3 regions of the Gilliamella sp. B3127 genome follow, and region 1 is predicted to be linked to each of the others. Evidence: riboswitches for the same ligand, from Rfam matches in the RefSeq annotation. Region 1 holds a riboswitch; each other region holds the start of a gene.
What was found. A riboswitch is a leader RNA that binds a small molecule or an ion and turns the genes downstream of it on or off. The one in region 1 is predicted to bind thiamine pyrophosphate.
Positions count from the first base shown of each region.

Region 2: linked by a shared signal. The riboswitch ahead of tenA (thiaminase II) and the one ahead of thiB (thiamine ABC transporter substrate binding subunit) in region 1 are both predicted to bind thiamine pyrophosphate.
Region 3: linked by a shared signal. The riboswitch ahead of thiM (hydroxyethylthiazole kinase) and the one ahead of thiB (thiamine ABC transporter substrate binding subunit) in region 1 are both predicted to bind thiamine pyrophosphate.

Region 1 covers NZ_JAFNNI010000001.1:485,574-487,779, forward strand. Annotated here, with positions in the region: gene argS (arginine--tRNA ligase) at 1-364, opposite strand, end outside; TPP riboswitch at 882-990, shown strand; gene thiB (thiamine ABC transporter substrate binding subunit) at 1,031-2,029, shown strand; gene thiP (thiamine/thiamine pyrophosphate ABC transporter permease) at 2,043-2,206, shown strand, end outside.
Region 2 covers NZ_JAFNNI010000002.1:68,077-70,282, reverse strand. Annotated here, with positions in the region: gene J3U00_RS03450 (hypothetical protein) at 263-496, shown strand; gene J3U00_RS03445 (DUF1161 domain-containing protein) at 632-1,036, shown strand; TPP riboswitch at 1,073-1,161, shown strand; gene tenA (thiaminase II) at 1,213-1,857, shown strand; gene asnA (aspartate--ammonia ligase) at 1,904-2,206, opposite strand, start outside.
Region 3 covers NZ_JAFNNI010000002.1:465,140-467,345, forward strand. Annotated here, with positions in the region: gene trkA (Trk system potassium transporter TrkA) at 1-807, shown strand, start outside; TPP riboswitch at 862-963, shown strand; gene thiM (hydroxyethylthiazole kinase) at 1,016-1,801, shown strand; gene thiE (thiamine phosphate synthase) at 1,801-2,206, shown strand, end outside.

The DNA.
Region 1 (2,206 bases):
CAGAGTAATCAACCACAATAGTTTGTGGTTTGGCTGGTAAAGTAATATTCAGTTTATCACTATTTAGCGCGACTTCGTTTTGTTCAGCAATCCAACTATCTTTTAAAAAGATATTAATAAAACCAGGACCGGCGATCTCGATTTTATCGGCAATATCATCAATATCAAGATGTTGTAAAACTTTTTCAGCTAATGCTCGTGGTGGCATTCCCAATTTTTTAGCGGTAGACATGATACCATTTGCTTGGTAGTCACCAAATTGGGCTTTAGCTGATTGCTTGATTAAAGCGTCGCAGTTTTTATCAGCACCCGCCATAATCATTGCTTGAGAAACACGTTGTGTTAATAGTTGTTGAATATTCACACTGAACCTAATCGTTTAAAATAAAATGCCCAATATAATACTGATAAATTGATAAATTGTCACTGTGGGATTAGTTAAGGACAAGTAAATAGCTGATTCTTTTATAAACGAAAATTTTTTTATTTAGATGTAATCTATCAACTCAATTATAAAATAGATAAAAAAATAAAGAGAAAACAGGTGCCGAAATTTATTTAACTACCTGATTATCAATATCCTTTTGCTCTTTTCAACTTCGGTGTTTGCTCAAGGTCATCTGCAAGAACTCAGATTCACAATTGACAAAATAGTATGATAATTATGGTGAAAATATCTTTTTGAATGAATATGCAAAACTCACTCAACCCTTAAATGAGCAAGAAATCGATTTTCCGATTACAAATGGGGCTAAGCGGAAATTTTATAAAGCTATCAGTTTGATCAAGCGCAGTTACTCTCTTCCAAAATCATAGATAAGTTTGCAGGCAACCGTTGAAGGTAACTATTTACAATTATACCTTCACCCTCTAAACTAATGTCGTTCTCAACGGGGTGCCCTAGTGGGCTGAGAGTGTCAGATTGACTGACATAACTCGTCGAACCTGAACTGGATAATGCCAGCGGAGGGATTTGAGTTATTATATCTGCTCAAACCTTTTGTCTTTTACCTATTTCTTTGGAGGCAAAATGTTTCGTAAAAACTTTTTACTACCTGTTATTTTTCTATTTTCACTTTTTAGCCCATTAGTCAATGCAGAACTGCCCACTTTGACGGTTTATAGCTATAATTCATTTATGTCACAATGGGGACCCGGTGAGGCAATCAAAAAAGGGTTTGAAGCCCAGTGCAATTGCCAACTTGAGGTTGTGACATTAGGTGATGGTGTGTCGGTTTTAAATCGTATTCGCCTTGAAGGCGATAAAACGAATGCAGATGTTATTTTAGGGTTAGATAACAATTTATTAGAGCAAGCCAAACAAGCGAATATTCTTATTCCTCATCAAATCGCTAAACCTGACAATCTTAACACCAATTGGTGGGATGATAGTTTTATGCCTTATGATTTTGGTTATTTTGCTTTTATCTACAATAATAACAAAGTCAAAAATCCACCTCATTCTTTACATGAACTGGTTGAAAATAAAGCCGGTTGGAAAATCATCTACCAAGATCCAAGAACCAGTACACCAGGACTTGGTTTACTATTTTGGGTAAAAAAAGTTTATGGTGATAAAGCAGCAGAAGCGTGGCAACAAATCGCTAAAAACACGGTGACAGTCACCAAAGGTTGGAGCGAAGCTTATGGTATGTTTTTAAAAGGCGAAGCGGATTTTGTACTTAGTTACAGTACATCGCCAGTGGCACATATCATTAATGAAAACGAGCATCACTACGAAGCAGCTATTTTTGATGAAGGGCACTATCGTCAAGTTGAAGTAGCCGGAATTATTAAATACAGTCAAGAAATTGACCTAGCGCGCCAATTTTTACGTTATTTGCTGACACCTGAAGTCCAACACCAATTTGCTGAGAAAAATGTGATGTATCCGATTATCAAAACGGATCTACCTAATGCTTTTGCGCAAATTAATTCAGTCAATAAATCGTTAGAATTTGAGCCGGCAGAGATTGAAAAACATCAAAAAGCTTGGATTCGAGAATGGCAATCGGCAATTAGTAAATAGATCCGTATCGCCAATGTTGAAATTTAAATCGTTATTACCCGGAATGAGTGCGGCGAGCTTAATACTCATCATTTTAAGCTCGGCACTTATTGCTATTTGGCGATTTGCCTTAGAGTCAGGAAATTTGACGATTTATCTTGATAGTTATGTGCTTCATATTGTTTGGATCACTTTTTA
Region 2 (2,206 bases), on a different contig from region 1:
GCATATAACTTATTAATTATTATATTGTTATTGAGTTATCAACAGGTTTGTTAAATACTTATCAAATAATAAAGTGAATAATTTAATCGATTAATCTAATTTATCGATTTACTATTGTTATCTAATAGTGATTAGACTATAGTAAAAGTCAGCCTATTTTTTAGGCTGGATTCATCTTCAAAATCTATCAGAATGTTATTTATACAAAGATTAACTAAATTTGATGATTAACAAATGAGTTTTATAAAATAAGGAAATCACCATGGCTGATATTAATCTTTCCGATGATTTGATAAAAGATTTTATCTACTCAATGTACCGTAAAGAGGTATTATTAAATTTAAAAGGTGTGGTTTTGACTGAAGAAGATCGCAAACAACTCCACGCAAAAAGAGACTTTGTAAATCAATTATCTGAAGCCGAATTATCCGATATTCGCTCATGGGTTCTAGATAAATTAAAATTACTTGAAAACCAACACCAAGAGCAGAATTAACTAAAAAATCTATACTAAGCTAGCTTTTTCAAATCTATTGATAAAATTTATTTGCAGCGTTATTCAAAACGATATGGACAGTTTAAACAATCGTTTTATAATGCATCAGTTACTTGATAATCTTAAGGAAAGATCATGAAAAAGTTAGCAGTAGTGTTATTATTAGGTCTCCCAGTTATTGCATCTGCGTCCAATTGTGACGAAATTAGTGCAAATATCGCCGAAAAAATTAAAAATAACGGTGTTAATGAAAATAGCTTCCTATTAAAACTTGTTCCTCAAGATGAACAAAATATTGAAGGTAAAATCGTTGGATCATGTGATCGAGGTAAACAAAGCATTGTTTATATTCGTACACCATCATCAAAATCAGTTAAAGATGAGCCTGAAACACCTGTTGAAATCACACCACAACCCGTCGAGTGCTACAGCCCTAGTAACGCTCCAGTTCAAACGCCAGCTTCGGCACCAGTAGAAAAAGTTCAAACTCCAGAGCCGACTTCTACAGAATCTCAGGAAACTGAACAAAAAGCAGAATAAACGGAAATTTAAGTAACCATTTTATAAATTTTATAATTTGTTTAACCGGGGTGCTATAGGCTGAGATTATACCCGTTGAACCTGATTCGGTTAATACCGACGAAGGGAGTTTAAAACACGTCTATTATAGAAATCTGTTTAACTCCTTATAGCGAATTTGTCAAAAAGGAGTCATTATGCCATCATTTAACTCACTGATTGAATCAAGCGAGTGGAAACACTATATTCAACATGATTTTGTTCAACAATTAGGAAAAGGCACATTAGACTTAACCTGTTTTCAATACTACCTGAAACAAGATTATCTTTTTTTAATCAACTTTTCCCGAGCTTGGGGACTTGCAGTATATAAAAGTCACGACATTGCTCAAATTCGTCAATCATTAGAGAGTTTAAAAATCATTGTTGAAGTTGAACTCGATCTGCATATTGAATATTGCAAAAAATGGCAGATATCTGAATATGAACTAAGCACATTAAAGGAAGCCAAAGCCAATAGCGATTATACACGTTATGTGCTTGATATAGGATTACACGGCGATATATTAGATATACACATAGCGATGGCGCCCTGTTTAATTGGGTATGGCATGATTGCCAATTGGATTCAAGGTTGGGACGAAAACAACCCATATCGCTCTTGGATTGAGATGTATGCTAGTAAGGAGTTTCAACAAGCAGTACAAAAAGAAATTGCTTGGATAGAAGGACAATTACTTAATATCAGTGAAAACCGATTTAAACAATTAAGCCAAATATTTAAGCAAGCGACTCAATTGGAAATAAATTTTTGGCAAATGGCATTGGATAAAAGTGACTAGTAAATAGCATGTTTTACCATTTTAGATAAAACATGCTGAGCATGAATTATAAAAGTTGTTGATAGTTTTGCTTGGTTACATCATCCCAAACACTTGCTTGGACTTGCCCAATATGATGTTGTTGTAAAAGCAACATAGTTAGTCGAGATTGTCCAATCCCGCCACCAATTGTCTGTAAAAAATCACCATTAGCTAATGCCTTATGCCAAGCATATTGGAGACGATCTTCATTATTGGTTAATTTTAATTGACGCTTTAACGTCTCAGGATCGACGCGAATACCCATTGACGAAATTTCAAAACCACTATTTAAAACTGGATTCCAAACTAAAATATCACCATTTAATCC
Region 3 (2,206 bases), on a different contig from region 1:
GTTGTTGCTATTTATCGTCAAAATCGTTTTATTCGTCCAATAGGTTCGACTTTAATTGAAGCTGGAGACATGGTTTATTTTATTACCCCTCCCCTCAATATTAAAGCAGTAACCAGTGAACTACAAAGGCTAGAAAAACCTTATAAACGTATTATTATTAGCGGTGGTGGTGGCGTTGCCATTGCTTTAGCTAAACGTTTAGAGAATGATTATCAAGTTAAGTTGATTGAACGTAATGCAGAAAAAGCTGAATTAATAGCTGAGCAGTTAGTTAATACCACCGTGTTACATGGTGAATCATCAGACCAAGAATTATTATCGCAAGAGCAAGTCGAGTTAACCGATCTGTTTGTGGCGGTCACTAGCGATGATGAAGCCAATATTATGTCATCTATGCTGGCAAAAAGAATGGGGGCAAAAAAAGTCATCGTTCTCATCCAGCGACAAGCCTACTTAGAATTGATTAACGATAGTGTTATTGATATCGCGATTTCACCACAACATGCCACTATTTCAGAACTACTAAGCCATGTTAGGCAAACGGGTGTAGTTAAAGTTGTCTCATTACGCCAAGGTGAATCAGAAATTGTCGAAGTAGTTGCTCGTGGTGAAGCCGAAAATTCAAAATTAGTCGGTAAAAATATCAACAGTTTAAAATTACCTTCAGGTGCTACGATTGGTGCCGTGGTTCGTGGTGAAGATGTAATTATAGTAAATACGGATTTAATGATTGAAGATGGCGATCATTTAATAATTTTCTTACCGGATAGACGCGCCATTAGTGATATAGAAAGATTATTACAATAACTTGTTTAATTTTTAAACTCAGTTCATAATAGATTCAATTTTATCCAAATTTGTTATTTAGACTCGGGGTGTTTTTTGTTAGAGCAAAAAACTGAGAATTTACCCGTTGAACCTGATCTGGATCATGCCAGCGTAGGGAAGTCTCTGTCTTAATTACCGCTTTTGACACATTCTTCCCTTAATATTATTTATTAGATAAGGAAAGAATATGTCGGTCATTAAATTATTTTCAAATCAAGATGCCATTCCTTTTATTGAGCAAGTTCATCAGAAGCGACCTTTAATCCATTGTATTACCAATGATGTGGTACAAAATTACACCGCTAACATTCTTTTGGCGATTGGGGCTTCACCAGCGATGGTGGTAGCTGAGCAAGAAGTTGAGGACTTTGTTGCCATTGCAAATGGTTTGTTAATTAATATTGGTACGATCAATAGTCATAGCGCTAAAAGCATGTTACTAGCCGCCGCAAAAGCTAATCAAACTCCTTGGGTATTAGATCCTGTCGCAGTTGGAGCTGCCTTGAAATATCGTACTGAAATTGCTAAGCAATTATTAACATTTAAACCGACAGTTATTCGAGGAAATGCTTCAGAAATTCTAGCATTAAGTGGTCAACAATCATCATCAAAAGGGCCTGATGGGCTGGATTCTACTGATTCTGCATTAAATGCGGCAATGCTATTAGCCAAGAAATATCAAACCATTGTTGCAATAACAGGTGAGACCGATTATGTCACAGATGGTGAGCAGGTTTATAGCATTGTTGGGGGTGATATCGCGCTAACACAAGTAACTGGTACTGGTTGTTCATTATCTGCGATTGTGGCAGCATTGATTGCAAGTTCTGAAGATCATTTAAAGGCTACTGCTTCAGCCTGCTTTATGATGAAAAAAGCGGGTGAATTCGCTAATAAACAGCAAGGGCTAGGTACTTTTGCTATGTCAATTATTGACCAACTTTCTCTTTTCACCACAAATAAGGATTTTTGATGAAGAAGCAACTAGATTTAACACTTTATTTAGTACTTGATCCAGTACTTTGTGATGGCATAAATGGTATGGTTAATACCACTAAGTTTGCAGTTGAAAATGGTGTTACTGCCGTTCAATTACGTTCAGAACAAGAATATTCAGGTAGAAATTGGTATAAAGCCGCCCAAGCTTTAAAAGAAGTATTAATCGACACTCAAGTTCCACTATTGATTAATGATCATATTGATATAGCTTTAGCTGTCGATGCCGATGGTGTTCATGTTGGACAAAGCGATCTACCTGTCGAAGTTGCACGAAGATTAATTGGAGAAGATAAATGGATAGGGCTTTCAGTCTCTAATTATTCGCAACTTGAGCGTGTTCCTTGGCAACTAGTCGATTATCTAGGTATTGGCCCTATCT